DNA from 2 places in the Achromobacter sp. NPDC058515 genome. Region 2 is predicted to be linked to the other one. Evidence: riboswitches for the same ligand, from Rfam matches in the RefSeq annotation. Region 2 holds a riboswitch; the other holds the start of a gene.
The links. Region 2 has a riboswitch for glycine ahead of ACFWP0_RS17430 (D-amino acid dehydrogenase). Riboswitches for the same ligand answer to the same signal wherever they lie in the genome.
Positions count from the first base shown of each region.

Region 1 (8,071 bases), on a different contig from region 2:
CCTGACGACCGAGATGTATCTCAGCGACATGGTGCCCGCGCTGAAGCCGTCGGACGCATTTGCCCGCATGGCGCACCGCGAGGTCGAGCGCGTCGACATCGACAAGCTGGAAGGCCGCGTCACCGGCGTGCTGCTGACGCCGTATCCTCCGGGCATTCCGCTGCTGATTCCTGGCGAACGCTTCAACCGCACCATCGTCCAGTACCTGCAGTTCGCGCGCGAATTCAACGAACGCTTCCCCGGCTTCGAAACCTATATTCACGGCCTGGCCGATGAAATTGGTCCCGATGGCGAAAAGCGCTATTACGTTGATTGCCTGATCGAAGAGTAAGACCCGGCGGGTCTGGAGTCCTGATGTTTGATGTAGCCGTACTCGGCGCCGGCGCCGCTGGCATGATGTGTGCAGCGGTAGCCGGCCAGCGCGGCTTGCGCGTGGTGCTGGTCGACCATGCGGAGCGCCTGGCGGAGAAGATCCGCATATCCGGCGGAGGCCGCTGCAACTTCACGAACATCGGCGCCGGGCCCGCCAATTTCCTTTCCGACAATCCGCATTTCTGCCGGTCTGCCCTGTCGGCCTACACGCCGCAGGATTTCCTGGCGCTGATGAAGCGCCACCACATCGCCTGGCACGAGAAGCATCGCGGCCAGCTGTTCTGCAACGATTCCAGCGAATCCGTCATCGACATGCTGCGCGCCGAGTGCGACGCGGGCAATGTGCAATGGCGCATGGGCTGTCCGGTGGCCGAGATCGCCCACGGCGAGCAGGGGTTCGAACTGCGCACCGGCCAGGGCGCGATCCGCGCCGCCAAGCTGGTGGTGGCGACGGGCGGCATGGCGATCCCGCAGTTGGGCGCCACCGACTTCGGCTTGAAGATTGCGCGCCAGTTCGGCCTGAAAGTGGTGGAGCCGCGGCCCGCGCTCGTGCCGCTGACGTTCGACCCCGCGCACTGGCAGGCCTTGTCCGAGCTGTCGGGCGTGGCGCTGGAAGTGAACCTGCACACGGGGCAGGGCAAGACGCGCGGCGAGTTCCTGGAGGACTTGCTGTTCACGCACCGGGGGCTGTCCGGCCCCGCCATCCTGCAGATATCAAGCTTCTGGAAGCCCGGGGAGCCGATCGTGATCGACCTGGCGCCGGGCCGGGACCTGGCCGAAGCGCTGCTGGCGTCCAAGTCCGGCAACCGGCAGCAGCTGCATACGGTGCTGGCCGGGCTGTGGCCCAAGCGCCTGGCCGACCGCTGGCTGCACCTGGCGGAGCAGGGCGGCAAGCCCGGGCTGGCGGCGCTGCGCCTGGCGGATGCGCCGGACAAGACCTTGCGCGCGCTGGCGCAGGACATCCATCAATGGGCACTGGTGCCCAGCGGCACCGCCGGCTACAAGAAAGCCGAAGTGATGCGCGGCGGCGTGGACACGCGCGGCCTGGACCAGAAGTCCATGCAGGCCAAGACCACCCCTGGCCTGTACTTTATCGGCGAAGCCGTGGATGTCACGGGCTGGCTGGGCGGCTACAACTTCCAATGGGCCTGGGCCTCGGGCGTGGCCTGCGGCAAGGCGCTCTAGGCGGCGCCCGGCCCGCGGGCGCCTGACGGCGCGCCGGGCCCGCGGCAGAAATTGTCGATCCGCCATTGTGATATTAAATAAAAATACATATCATTTATGTTTTCGATATTGATCTATGTCCTCCGCCCGGAGGACGGATCCGACGGAGACATGCATGGCCTACACCCTTCCGAACCTGCCGTACGCCTATGACGCGCTGGAGCCTCACATCGACGCGATGACGATGGAGATCCATTACAGCAAACATCACCAGACCTACGTCACCAGCCTGAACGCCGCGCTGGAAGGGGCGGGCATCGTCACGGACGAACCCGTCGAAGCCCTTGTCGCGCGCCTGGACGAATTGCCCGAGGCCATCCGCGGCGCCGTCCGCAATCACGGCGGCGGCCATGCCAACCACAGCTTGTTCTGGTCCGTCATGTCGCCCGAAGGCGGCGGCGAGCCGGACGGCGCGCTGGCGGCGGCCATCGAATCCGAGCTGGGCGGCCTGGCGGCGTTCCGCGAGGCGTTCACCAAGGCGGCCCTGACCCGCTTCGGCAGCGGCTGGGCCTGGCTGAGCGTGACCCCGGAGGGCAAGCTGGCGGTCGAGAGCAGCGCCAACCAGGACAGCCCGCTGATGCACGGCAATACGCCGATCCTCGGCCTGGACGTCTGGGAGCACGCCTATTATCTGAAGTACCAGAACCGCCGGCCGGAATATATCGGCGCCTTCTACAATGTGGTGAACTGGCCCGAAGTGGCGCGCCGCTACGCAGCGGCAAAGGGCTGAGCGCAACGCTCGCAAGGAGTGCCGCGGCACATGAATACCTTCAGCCGTCATCGCTTGCGGCCAGCAGCCACCAGCATCAGCGTCTGGACGCTGGCTGTCATGGTGTCCTGCCTGGGCCTGCACCAGCTCTGGGTCTACCTGGACGTGCGGGCGCCGCACGTGGCCGACGCGCTGCTGGGCGGGCTGGTCGCGGCCGGCGCGACCGCGCTGGGCACGCTGCCCATCCTGTTCGCCCGCACTATCCCCCAGAAGGCGCAGGACAGCATGTTCGGCTTCGGGGCCGGCGTGATGCTCGCGGCCAGCGCGTTTTCGCTCGTGGCGCCGGGCGTCGCCGCGGGCCGGGAGCTGGGCTACGGGCCCTGGGGCGCCGGCCTGACGGTCGGCGCCGCCGTGCTGCTGGGGGCGGCGGTCCTGCTGCTCATGGACCGCACTCTGCCGCACGAGCACTTCATCAAGGGCAGGGAGGGCATGGAGGCCCACCGGCTGCGCCGCACCTGGCTGTTCGTGTTCGCCATCACGCTGCACAACCTGCCCGAGGGCCTGGCGATCGGCGTGGGCTATGCCGGCGGGGACCCCGTGCGCGGCACGGCGCTGGCGACCGGCATCGCCATCCAGGATATTCCCGAAGGGCTGGTGGTGGCCGTGGCCTTGCTGGCCGCCGGCTACAAGCGGACCTTCGCCGTGGCCCTGGGCATGCTGTCGGGCCTGGTCGAACCGCTGGGCGCGGTGCTGGGGGCCGCCATCGTCGGCTGGTCGGCGCCGCTCCTGCCTTGGGGGCTGGGCTTTGCCGCGGGCGCCATGCTGTTCGTCATCAGCCACGAGATCATCCCGGAATCGCACCGCAAGGGGCACGAGATCTACGCGACCTGCGGGCTGATGCTGGGCTTCGTGCTGATGATGCTGCTGGATACGGCGCTGGCCTAGCGGGGCCTGACGGCGAGCGCCTCGTTTTCCGCCTTTTCGGCACGCGGCTTTCGTTGTATGCTTTCGGCGCTGTCACGCATGTTGCGGGAGAGAGCGGCCCGTAAGTCCGGCCGCCGCCGAAGGCGCAATTCGCCCAGAATCGCTCAGGCAACCGATACCGCACATGCTTGCTCCGTCCCGGTTTTCTTACCCGCTGGACGCGGCAAAACAGCACTCTGGAGAGACCTGGCGCCGCCCCTGAACTAGGGACATAGCGAGCAGCCCAGGCGCCGAAGGTGCAAACCCGCCACGCGGGGCAACTCTCAGGCAAAAGGACAGAGGGGCGGAAGATTCAGCCGTGGCGCGGGCGCAGTCCGCTTGCCGCCACCGGCATTCCGTAACCCTGGCATCACTGCCGCCCCGGAGTTCCCGCGCATGTCCGCAACCCTCAAACGCACCCCGCTGGCCGAAGAACACATCGCCGCCGGCGCCCGAATGGTCGATTTCGGCGGCTGGGACATGCCCCTGGCCTACGGCTCGCAGCTCGAGGAGCACCATGCGGTGCGCCAGGACGCCGGCATGTTCGATGTCTCGCACATGCTCAACGTCGACGTGACGGGCCCCGACGCCTACGCTTTCCTGCAGCGCCTGGTCGCCAATGACGTCTCCAAGCTGACGGTGCCGGGCAAGGCGCTCTACAGCTGCATGCTGAATCCGCAGGGCGGCGTCATCGACGACCTGATCATCTATTTCTTCGCGGCCGACGAATGGCGCGTCGTGGTCAACGCGGGCACGGCCGACAAGGACGTCGCCTGGATGCAGCGCGTGAAGCAGGCCGGCTCGTTCGACGTCGTCATTGCTCCGCGCCGCGACCTGGCCATGGTGGCCGTGCAGGGCCCCAACGCCCGCGCCAAGCTGTGGGCAGCGCGCCCGGCGTGGCAAGCCGCCACCGAACCCCTGACCCCCTTTGTCGCCGCCATCGTGGGCGACGACACGCTGGTCGCCCGCACGGGCTACACCGGCGAAGACGGCTTCGAAATCGTGCTGCCCGCCGCCGAGGTGGCGCAGCTCTGGCGCGACCTGGCTGCCCAGGGCGTGCGTCCGGCCGGCCTGGGCGCGCGCGACACGCTGCGCCTGGAAGCCGGCATGAATCTGTACGGCCAGGATATGGACGAGCTGACCCAGCCCGGCGAAGCCGGCCTGACCTGGACGGTGTCGCTGAAGAACGCCGACCGCCGTTTCATCGGCCGCGACGCGCTGGAGCAGTTCGCCACCCCCGCCGCCTTCCTTGGCCTGAAGCTGCAAGAGCGCGGCGTCATGCGCGCGCACATGGCCGTGCGCACTCCGCAAGGCGCGGGCGAACTCACCAGCGGCACCATGTCGCCCACGCTGGGCGTGTCCATCGGCTTTGCCCGCCTGCCGCAAGGCGTGCGTCCGGGCGATACGGTGGAGGTCGACATCCGCGGCAAATGGGTGCCCGCCCTGGTCTGCAAGCTGCCATTTGTCCGTAACGGCAAAGCCGTCGAACACTCGTAAACTCGAAGCTTCGCGCGAGCGCCGGCCCGGCCTGGGCGACGGCCGCCCGCGCGAGGCGCGCAACACCATTCATCTACCCGCATTCCCTCAGGAGTTCCCATGAGTCTGCCCACCGATCGCAAGTACACCGAGTCCCATGAATGGGTCAAAGCCGAAGGCGACGTGTTCGTCGTCGGCATCACCGACACCGCCCAGGATCAATTGGGCGATCTGGTTTTCGTTGGCGACGTAAAGGTCGGCGCCAAGCTGAACGCGGGCGAAACCGCCGGCGTGGTCGAGTCGGTCAAGGCCGCCTCGGACATCTACGCGCCGGTGGCCGGCGAAATCGTCGCCTTCAACGAAGAACTCGAAAACAACCCCAACCTGATCAACGAATCGGCTTTCACCGCCTGGATCTTCAAGATCAAGCCGGTCAACGCCGCCGACGCCGACAAGCTGCTGGACGCCGCCGGCTACGAAGCCGTCGCCAACGGCTAAGCCGGCTCGTGGCGGGCGAGGGGCCGACCAGGCGCCGCGCCCGCCACGCAAGAAGCACTACCGTCCGTCCCTCGACGACACCCGCTACCCCGAGATCTCCCCATGTCGCGCGCCCTAGACACTCATACCGACTTCATTCCCCGCCACATCGGCCCCTCCGACGCCGACCAGGCCGCCATGCTTGCCGTCATCGGCAGCGCCAGCCTGGATGCCCTGATCGAAGAAGTCGTGCCCCCGAAGATCCGCAGCCAGGCGCCGCTGGCGCTGCCGCCCTCGCGCAGCGAAGCCGACGTGCTGGCCGAACTGAAGCAGATCGCGGGCCGCAACAAGGTCTACCGCAACTACATCGGGCAGGGGTACTACGGCACGCAGACGCCCAATGTGGTGTTGCGCAACATTCTTGAGAATCCCGCCTGGTACACGGCCTACACGCCCTACCAGCCCGAGATCTCCCAGGGCCGCCTCGAAGCCCTGCTGAACTACCAGACCATGGTCGCCGACCTGACCGGGCTGGACATCTCCAATGCCTCGCTGCTGGACGAAAGCACCGCCGCCGCCGAAGCCATGACGCTCGCCCGCCGCGGCGCCAAGTCGCAGAGCCCGGTGTTCTTCATTTCGCGCCACGTGCATCCCCAGACCATCGAAGTCGTGCGCACGCGCGCCGAGGGCCTGGACATCGAGATCGCCGTGGGCGACGAGGCCGAAGGCCTGCCCGAGTGCTTCGGCGTACTGCTGCAGTACCCGCACAGCACGGGCTCCGTCTCCGACTACCGCAAGCTGGCCGAAGCCGCCCATGCGCAAGGCGCCGTGGTCGCCTGCGCCACCGACCTGCTGGCGCTGGCCCTGTTGGCCGCCCCGGGCGAGTGGGGCGCGGACATCGCCATCGGCTCGGCCCAGCGTTTTGGCGTGCCGTTCGGTTTTGGCGGCCCGCACGCCGGCTTCATGGCCTGCAAGGATTCGTTCAAGCGCAACATGGCCGGCCGCCTGGTCGGCGTGTCCAAGGACGCCCAGGGCAACCCGGCCATGCGCCTGGCGCTGCAAACGCGCGAGCAGCACATCCGCCGCGAGAAGGCCACCTCCAACATCTGCACCGCGCAGGTGCTGCTGGCCGTGATGGCCGGCATGTACGCCGTGTGGCATGGCCCCGCCGGCATCCGCCGCATCGCCGAGCGCGTGCAGCGCAGCACCGCCATCCTGCGCGCCGAGCTCATCAAGCTGGGCGTGAAGGTCGTCAACGACACCTTCTTCGACACCCTGCTGCTCGAAACCGGCGCCGCGACCCCCGCCATCCTGACCGCCGCCGACTGCGAGCACATCAACCTGCGCCGCGTCGATGGCGCCCGCCTGGCGGTCTCGCTGGACGAGACCGTCACCGTCGCCGACCTGCAAGCGCTGGTCAACGTCTTCGCCTCCGGCCTGGAACGCGATGACGTCGAGCTCGACATCGACGCGCTGGACGCGGCGGCCGCCGGCGGCATCCCCGCGCCGGTGGTCCGCGAAAGCGCGATCCTGACGCATCCGGTGTTCTCCAGCGTGCAGTCCGAGACCGACATGCTGCGCTACCTGCGCAAGCTGGCCGACAAGGACCTGGCCCTGGACCGCACGATGATCCCGCTGGGTTCGTGCACCATGAAGCTGAACGCCACGGCCGAGATGATTCCCATCACCTGGCCCGAATTCGCGCTGATCCACCCGTTCGCGCCGGCGTCGCAAAGCCAGGGCTACAACGAGCTGATCGACCGCCTGTCGGCCGCGCTGTGCGAAATCACCGGCTACGACAACATCAGCCTGCAGCCCAACTCGGGCGCGCAAGGCGAGTACGCCGGCCTCCTGGCCATCCGCGGCTATCACCAGGCCAACGGCCAGCACCAGCGCAACATCTGCCTGATCCCGTCGTCGGCGCACGGCACCAACCCCGCCTCGGCCCAGCTGGCCGGCATGGACGTGGTGGTGGTGGCCTCCGACGCCAACGGCAACGTGGACCTGGCCGACCTGCGCGCCAAGATCGAACAGGTCGGCGACAAGCTGGCCGCCCTGATGATCACGTATCCGTCGACCCACGGCGTGTTCGAAGAAGCCGTGACCGAGATCTGCGATCTGGTCCACAAGGCCGGCGGGCAGGTCTACCTGGACGGCGCCAACATGAACGCGATGGTCGGCGTGGCCCAGCCCGGCAAGTTCGGCTCGGACGTGTCGCACCTGAATCTGCACAAGACGTTCTGCATTCCGCACGGCGGCGGCGGCCCGGGCGTAGGCCCCGTGGCGGTGCGCGCGCACCTAGCGCCCTACCTGCCCGGCGTGGTGAACGAACAGGGCAAGCTGGCCGGCGACGCCCGCGTCGGCCCGGTCTCGGCCGCGCCGTTCGGCTCCGCCGGCATCCTGCCGATCCCGTTCGTGTACATCGCGCTGATGGGCGCCGACGGCCTGCGCCGCGCGACCGAGGTGGCCATCCTGAACGCCAACTACATCGCCACCCGCCTGCGCGGCCACTATCCGGTCCTGTACGCGGGCCGCAACGGCCGCGTGGCGCACGAGTGCATCCTGGACGTGCGCCCGCTCAAGGAAACCAGCGGCATCAGCGCCGAAGACATCGCCAAGCGCCTGATGGACTATGGCTTCCACGCGCCGACCATGAGCTTCCCGGTGGCCGGCACCCTGATGGTCGAACCGACCGAATCCGAGGGCGTGGCCGAGCTGGACCGCTTCATCGACGCGATGATCTCGATCCGCGAGGAAATCGCCCAGGTCGAACGCGGCGAACGCGATCGCGACGACAACGTCCTGAAGAACGCGCCGCACACCGCGCAGATGCTGCTGGCCGAGGAATGG
Region 1 is NZ_JBHXNI010000003.1:187,578-195,648, forward strand. Features, by position in the region: gene ACFWP0_RS06890 (Orn/Lys/Arg decarboxylase N-terminal domain-containing protein) at 1-331, shown strand, start outside; gene ACFWP0_RS06895 (NAD(P)/FAD-dependent oxidoreductase) at 355-1,557, shown strand; gene ACFWP0_RS06900 (superoxide dismutase) at 1,712-2,326, shown strand; gene ACFWP0_RS06905 (ZIP family metal transporter) at 2,357-3,250, shown strand; glycine riboswitch at 3,325-3,420, shown strand; glycine riboswitch at 3,456-3,578, shown strand; gene gcvT (glycine cleavage system aminomethyltransferase GcvT) at 3,665-4,765, shown strand; gene gcvH (glycine cleavage system protein GcvH) at 4,865-5,242, shown strand; gene gcvP (aminomethyl-transferring glycine dehydrogenase) at 5,345-8,071, shown strand, end outside.
Region 1: linked by a shared signal. The riboswitch ahead of gcvT (glycine cleavage system aminomethyltransferase GcvT) and the one ahead of ACFWP0_RS17430 (D-amino acid dehydrogenase) in region 2 are both predicted to bind glycine.

Region 2 (8,071 bases):
GGCTGACCTGCGCGATGCGCGCGAAGAACGGCACCAGGTTGGCCGACAGCGGCACGATGGCGGCCCAGGTGCCCAGGGTGGTGCCCACCAGGAAGCGCGTGAACGGCAGCATCGCCACCAACAGGATGATGAACGGGATGGCGCGGAAGGTATTCACCGTGACCGACAGCGCTTTGTTCAGGCGCGGCTTGGGATACAGGTTGCCGGGCGCGGTGATGGTCAGCACCACCGCCAGCGCCAGGCCGGACACGATGGCGATGACGGCGGATATGCCCACCATGGCTAGGGTTTGCAGGAAGGCCTGCAGGTATTTATCAAGCATCGGCAGCGACATAGCCCAGCACCTTGATCTGATCGGCCACCAGCGCGGCGCGCGCGGTCTCTTCTTGCAGGGCGCCCGCGGGCACCGACACCAGCAGGCTGCCTTGCGCGTGGCCGCGCAGCCGGTCCAGTCCGCCATGCAGCAGCGTGGCGCCCGGCCCCATCGCGGCCAGCGCCTGCAGCGACACGCCGTCCGGGCGTCCCTGGCCGGTGAAGCGCAGCCGCAGCACGACAACGCCCTCCCTGCCCTGCAGGTCGGGCACCAGCCGGGCCGCCAGATCGGCGGGCAGGTCATGCTGCAAGGGACGAAGCAGCGCGCGCGTGGCGACCGCCTGCGGATTGCCGAACACGCGCCAGACCTCGCCCAGCTCGACCTTGCGGCCGCCGTCCAGCACCAGCACCTTGTGGCAGACCTCGCGGATCACCGCCATGTCGTGCGTGATCAGCACCACGGTCAGCCCCAGCTTGCGGTTGATGTCCAGCAGCAAGGACAGGATCGATTGCGTGGTCTCCGGGTCCAGCGCCGAGGTGGCTTCGTCGCACAGCAGGATTTCGGGCTCGTGCACCAGCGCCCGCGCAATGCCCACGCGCTGCTTCTGCCCGCCGGACAACTTCGACGGATACACGTCGGCCTTGTCGCGCAGGCCCACCATGTCCAGCAGGGCCTGCACGCGCGCACGCGCGGCCGCCGGCTTCACGCCCGCCACGCGCAGCGGCAGGGCGACGTTCTCGGCCACGGTCTTGGCGGACAGCAGGTTGAAATGCTGGAAGATCATGCCGATGCGGCGGCGCAGTCCCACCAGGGCGTTTTCGTCCAGCCCGCCGACATCCACGCCGTCGACCAGCACGCGCCCGGCGCTGGGCCGCTCCAGCATGTTGATCGAACGCAGGAGCGTGGACTTGCCCGCGCCGCTGCGCCCGATGATGCCAAAGACCTCGCCGCGCGCGACCGAGAACGACACGTCGGACAGGGCCGCGACGGGTCCCTGCGCGCCCTGGTACTGCTTTTGCAGCCCCTCGAACACAATGTGCGCGTCCAGCGCCTGGGACTGCGCGGCGGGGCCGGCCCGCGGCGGGATGGAGAACTCGTGTTGCATCATTGCTCAGAAAACCGGGATCACCGAGCCTTCGTACTTGCTCAGGATGAACTGGCGCACTTCCTCGGAGTGGTATACCTTGATCAGCGCGGGCACCCACGGCGCGTCCTTGTCCTTTTCGCGCACCGCGATGATGTTCACGTAGGGATTGTTCTCTTTCTTCTCGACCGCGATGCCGTCGCGCGTGGCGATCAGGCCGGCCTGGTAGGCAAAGCTGTTGACGATGGCGGCGGTGTCCACGTCCGGCAGCGACCGGGCCAGCACGACCGACGCGCTTTCCACAAAGTTGAGCTTCCTGGGGTTGGACGTGACGTCCGCCAGGGTGGCCGTGCCGGTCGCCGGGTCGAAGCCGTCCTTCAGCGTGATCAGGCCCTGGTCGCGCAGGATCACCAGCGCGCGCGTCTGGTTGCTGGGGTCGTTGGGGATCCCCACCTTGGCGCCGTCCGGCAGCTCGTTCAAGGCTTTGTACTTCTTGGAATAGAACGCGATGGGCGAGATCAGCGTGTTGGCCACGGCCACCAGCTTGTAGCCGCGCTGCTTGATCTGGTCGTTCAGGAAAGGGATGTGCTGGAACGCATTGGCCTCCAGGTCGCCGTTGTTCAGCGCTTCATTGGGGCTGGCGGTGCCGGTGATGACGACGGGCTCGACGGCCAGGCCGTTCTTCTTAGCCACCTGGGTCACCACTTCCCAGATCTGCTCGTCCACGCCGCCGCGCACGCCCACTTTCAGCGGCTTGGGGTCGGCCGAAAAGGCCGGGCCGTGGAACATGGCCGCCGAGGCCAGCACGGCGCCCAGCAGGCGCTTGAAGAACGGCGCCCACGCCGCGCGCGCTTGCCCGGCGACAAGAATACGGATAGTCATGATGGAATCGCCTCTAAGTCAACGCAGTTATGAGAGAGACGATTCTAGGGAGGGGACTTACGCGCGCGAACGAATAGTTGGTTGAGTCGTTATTACAGGGGTGTTTGGATATGGCCGCGCAGCATATGGCGCGGCGCTGGCGCCTTGGCGGCTAGAACGGCTTGACCACCACGAGCGTCACGATGGCGGCCGAGGCAAGGACGGTGAACGGCGCGTACAGGTCCACCAGCGGCGGACGGCGGGCGCTGCCGCCGGCCATGCGGCGCAGCGATGCGCTCTGCATGCCCAGCAAGGCCGACAGCGCCAGCGCAAGGGCTACCTTGACCCAGATCCAGTTCATGGCGAACCAGCCCAAGGTCATCGCCAGGTGCAGGCCGATGAGCCAGGCGATGACCATGGCGGGCGTGGTGACGAACAGGGTCCAGCGGCGCAGGGCATGCAGCATCTTGCGTTCCTTGGGCGCGTCGTCGCCGTCCCGCGGTTGCGAGGACAGGAGAAACAGGGAAACGAAGAGCGAGCCCGCGAGCCAGGCCACAACGGCCGCGACGTGGGCCATTTTCAGGAGTTGGTAGGTCATGGCCGGCATTATCGCCGTTCGCGGACGGCGCGCGGCACAGTGGGAAAGCCGGGGATTTGCGCTAGGGCAAACGTCCCGGCGTTCCGCTGCCGTCGCCGAAAAGCCAGTTGCCTGGTTACGGCGTGGCGGGCTTCTCCGGCGCGGCCGGCTTTTCAGGCGATGCCGGCGCGGCGGCGGGCGCGGGGCTGGCCGCTCCCTGCGCTGCCCCCGAGGCGGGCGGGGTCGGCGCGGACGGAGCCGCCGCGGCCGGGGTCGGCGCGGGTGGCGTCGCCGCGGACGGGGCGGCCGCGGGCGCCGGCTTGTCGCCCCCGGTGGCGGCCGCGGGGTTCAAGGTGTCGGCAGGCGCATCGGGCGAGACGACGGGATCGGCGGGCACGGCGGGCGCCTTGGCGGGCGCGGCCTTGCCGCGGCCGGTCGGCGGCTCATGCGGCGCGGCGGCCGCCTGCGCATCCGGCAGGAACCGCTGCAGCAGCTGGAAGAAGCCTTCGTAGAACTGGGGCCGCGTCACGGTCTGGCTGCCCGTCTTCACCAGCGAATCGTCGCTGGCGCCGAACGGCATCGAGACCTGGCCCAGCACGCTCACGCCCACGCTGGCGGCGTTGCTGGTGCGCTTGATCGAATAGCGGTCCTGGACGGCATTGGCGAACACCGTTGCGCGCTGGTTCGAGCTGCCGTCCGAGGCGCATTCGAGATTGAAACTGATCTGGCTGTGCTGCCCGTCCTCGCTCTGGAAATTCTTGTGGCCGGTCAGGCGCGACGGTTCGAACTTGTCGATGTTGTAGCCCTGGCTCAGCAAGGCCCGGCGGCCCGCATCGCACGCCGCGGTGCTGGCGGCGGGAAAGGTCCGGGAGAAGGTGTCGCTCTGCGCGAAATCCTCTTTTTCATAGGCAGGCTTGGGGGAGGAACATCCGGCCAGGGCGGCCGTCAGAGCGGCAAGCAGAGGGAAAGCGATACGGCGGGTGACGCTGGGCATAAGGGGTCCGGCTTGGGGCAACGAAGTCCATTATCGGCCAAGAAACCGGACCAGTTATTGGGGACGGGTTTTTTGCGGTGATATGTTGAAACAAGCTCGGGGCTGGGGCGGGGACAAACAGCAAGGCCGCCAAGCCCCCGGACCAAAGGTCGAGTTGTAATTAGTATCGAAATAGATAACCTGGGGCGACCCGTCGTGCACGACTGCGGCCTCAAGCGCGCCGCCGCTCAGCGCGCCGCCCGGTCCTGCCGCCCCAGCTTGTCCAGTTCATCCAGGATGCCCGCCGCCAGCCGCACGCGGGCCTCGTTCGGATAGTTCCTGTTCGCCAGGATCACGATCCCCTGCTTCCTGGCGGGCACGAAGGCCACATAGCCGCCAAAGCCGTTCGTCGCCCCGGTCTTGTTGATCCATGCCGCCTCCTGCGGGGCCAGCGGCGGATTCAAGGCCGCGGCCGCATGGCTCTGGCTGTTCAGCGTGCCGGCGTTGGCGGCCAGCAGCGTGTCCAGCGCCACCGGGTAGGGAAACTGCTCCCAGACCATGTCCTGCGTCATCTCGCCCACCTGGTAGTACCCCACATGCGTAGCCGCAATGGCGCGCTTGAGCGGCTCGTCCTGGACGCCCATGCCCATGTTGGCCTCGACGAACCGGAGCATGTCGCGCGCGCTGGACTTCACGCCGTAGGCTTCGTCCGCCAGCACGCCGGGGTTCACGCGCACGGGCGCGCCCTGCTTGTTGTAGCCCTGCGCATAGCGGGACATCTTGTCCGCCGGAACATCGATGAAGGTATCGGACAGGCCCAGCTTCGCGAACAGCTCCCCCATCGCCTGCGCGAACGGCTGCTTCATGCTTCGGGCCGTCGCGACGCCCAGCATCCCGATGCTGGGATTGGCGTAGCTGCGGGACGTGCCGGGGGCTTGCGCGGGCTTCCAGGCCTTCAGGTAGTCCATCAGCTGCGCCTCGTTGCGCACCGCGTCGGGCACCTGCAAGGGGAAGCCGCCGGTGGTGTGCGTGGCCAGGTTGACCAGCGTCAGCCTGGCGAAGTCGCTGCCGGCAAGTTCGGGCAGGAACCTGGCGGGGCTATCGCTCAGCGCGAGCTGGCCCCGGGCCTGCGCGTAGCCGGCAAGAGTCGCCGTGAACGTCTTGCTGATCGATCCCAGCTCGAACATCGTGTCGCGCGTGACCGCCTGCCGCGTCTGCCGCGATTGCACGCCATAGGTGTAGAACCGCTGCTGCCCTTGGCTGGTGATGGCGATCGCCATCCCTGGAATGTCGTGCTGCCGCATGACCGCCTGGGCGGCCTCGCTTACCGCCAGATCGAGAGACGGCAGTTCCGTGCGGGCCAAGGCGGGTCCGGCTGCGCCGGCGAAAACAGGGGTGAAAAGCAAGCCTGCGCGCAGCAGTCCTCGGATACGCATGCATCGTCCTTCAGGTTTCAATTGCGTGCATCGTAACTTGGCGCGCGCCGATGCTGGTACTAACCCCTAACGTCGCCCAGCCCGTTTTTGGATATGCTCTGCGGGTCGTTTTAAAACCCCGCAGAAGAGACCCGCCCCCGTGGCGGGCGCCGACGGAGCAACCGCCCCGGAAACTCTCAGGCAACAGGACTGCGCGGTCTAGACAATCTGGAGAGAGGCGCCGTGCGCGCCCACCGAAGGGGATCCCGCCGCCGACCGCGCGCGGGTGAAGCTCTCAGGTACAGAGACAGATGGGGCGCCGCGGCCAACAAGGGCCGCCGCCACCCTTTCTGGAGCCATCATGCCCCGCATCGCCATCATCGGCGCCGGTATCACCGGCGTCACGTCCGCCTATGCCCTGAGCAAGCTGGGCTACGCGGTCACGGTCTACGACCGCCAGCGCTACCCTGCCATGGAAACGTCCTATGCCAACGGCGGCCAGCTGTCGGCCAGCAACGCCGAAGTCTGGAACAGCGCCGCCACCATCATGAAAGGCCTGCGCTGGATGTGGCGCCGCAACGCGCCGCTGCTGCTCAACCCCGGATTCAGCTGGCACAAGTACTCGTGGCTGGCGCAGTTCATGGCGCAGATTCCCAACTATCGCCGCAACACCATCGCCACCACCCGGCTGGCCATCCAGGCCCGCCAGCACCTGTTCGAGATGGCCGAGGACGAAGGCATAGATTTCGACCTGGAGCGCCGGGGCATCCTGCACATCTATCACGACGCCGCCAGCTTCGACGCCGCCAGCCGGGCAAACGCGCTGCTGCGCGAAGGCGGCCTGGAACGCTACGCCGTGTCCAGCAACGAGGCGCGCAGCATAGAACCTGCCCTGCAGGCCGGCTGCCATGGCGGCTTCTACACCCCGTCGGACGCCACCGGCGACATCCACAAATTCACCAGCGGGCTGGCGCGCGCCTGCGAGCGCCGGGGCGTGAAGTTCGTGCAGGACGCGGACATCCGCCACATCAGCCGCGACAGCCGCCCCTATGTGCTGGACATGCTGCGCGACGACGGCCGCGAACGCGAACAGCACGAGGCCGACGCCGTCGTCGTTTGCGCCGGTGCGGCCAGCCGGCAGTTCGCCAGGCAGCTCGGAGACGCGCTGAACATCTATCCGGTCAAGGGCTACTCGATCAGCGTGCATCTGGACGACGCGCAGAGCCTGGCGGCGGCCCCCGGCGTGAGCCTGCTGGACGAGGCCGCAAAAATCGTCACCAGCCGGCTGGGAGACCGGTTTCGCGTGGCGGGCACCGCGGAATTCAATGGCTTCAACATGGACATCCGCGCCGAGCGCGTGCAGCCGCTGGTGGACTGGACGCGCAAGCACTTTCCCGGCATCCGGACCTCGCGCGTGGTGCCCTGGTGCGGCCTGCGCCCCATGACGCCGGACATGATGCCGCGCGTGGGCCCGGGCAAACGCCCCGGCGTGTTCTACAACACGGGCCACGGCCACCTGGGATGGACCCTGTCCGCGGCGACGGCGCAGATGCTGGCGGCGAGCGTCAGCGAGGCCGTGCCCGCGCCGTAGCGGGACAACGGCTCCGGGGCATCCGGGAAGCCGCGGCGCGCAAGCTGGGCGACGCAGGGCTTGCGGAGGATCAAAGGTAGATCGCGCCGCGCAGGTACAGCGCCGCCTGGCCGCTGATGATCACCCGGCCGTTGTCCAGCACCTCGCATTCAAGCTGCCCTTTGCGCGCCCCGCCCTGCTGCGCGCTCAGGCTGCGCTTGCCCAGCCGTTGCGCCCAATACGGCGCCAGCGAGGTATGCGCCGACCCGGTGACCGGGTCTTCGTTCACGCCGACCCGCGGCCCGAACCAGCGCGACACGAAGTCGAACTGGGCCGACGGCGCCGTCACCGCCACCCCGCGCACGTCAAACGCCGCCAGCGCCACGAAATCCGGCTTCAGGCCGTCGATCAGCGATTCGTCATCGATGACCACCAGATAATCGTCGGTGCGGTACAGGGCCTGCGCATCCGGCAGGCCCAGCGCCTGCAGCAGGCCCGGCGGAATCGCCGCGGCCTCGGGCTGCTTGGCCGGGAAATCCATCGCCAGCTTGTTGCCGGCGCGGAACACCTGGAGCTCGCCGCTGCGCGTGGAGAACCGCAGCACTTCGTCCGTGACGCCCAATTGATCGAACAGCACGAAGGCCGACGCCAGCGTCGCGTGCCCGCAAAGATCCACCTCGACGGCGGGCGTGAACCAGCGCAGCTCGTAGACATCCCCGTTGCGCACGACGTAGGCGGTTTCGGACAGATTGTTTTCCTCGGCGATGCGTTGCAGCGTCGCGTCGGCAAGCCAGGCGTCCAGCGGCACGACCGCGGCGGGGTTGCCGCCGAAAGGCGCGGCGGCGAAGGCGTCTACCTGATAGATGTCGAACTGGGGCATGGCGGATCCTGAGTAAAGAGTAAGTCGCGCCCAAGGGCGTCAGACGGCATTTTGCTACATTTATCGCCGCGGCCGGATTGAGCATTTACACTGGAAGCACACCGGCAAGCGGCTTATGAAACCAGGCCCTCAATCACGGAAAGACCATGCATGCACCGTCTGCAGTCCCCGTTCGCAAAGCCCGGGTGCGCGGCCTGATTGCCCGCCTGGGAATTGTCGCCGCCACGGGCCTGTTCATCAGCGCCTCCGCCCACGCGCAGAAGTGGTTTGACGTGCCGCCCCGCCGCGACCATCCCAACATCTCCATCAGGATCGCGGGCATCCCGGACTCGCGGCAGCCCTCCGGAAGCGCCAAGGGCAAAATGGAAATGCGATACGCCATCCCTCAGAACATCCTG
Region 2 is NZ_JBHXNI010000009.1:219,219-227,289, reverse strand. Features, by position in the region: gene ACFWP0_RS17460 (methionine ABC transporter permease) at 1-334, opposite strand, end outside; gene ACFWP0_RS17455 (methionine ABC transporter ATP-binding protein) at 315-1,421, opposite strand; gene ACFWP0_RS17450 (MetQ/NlpA family ABC transporter substrate-binding protein) at 1,425-2,279, opposite strand; gene ACFWP0_RS17445 (CopD family protein) at 2,431-2,856, opposite strand; gene ACFWP0_RS17440 (DUF2242 domain-containing protein) at 2,972-3,829, opposite strand; gene ampC (class C beta-lactamase) at 4,057-5,244, opposite strand; glycine riboswitch at 5,356-5,446, shown strand; glycine riboswitch at 5,448-5,538, shown strand; gene ACFWP0_RS17430 (D-amino acid dehydrogenase) at 5,585-6,814, shown strand; gene ACFWP0_RS17425 (PhzF family phenazine biosynthesis protein) at 6,885-7,673, opposite strand; gene ACFWP0_RS17420 (hypothetical protein) at 7,820-8,071, shown strand, end outside.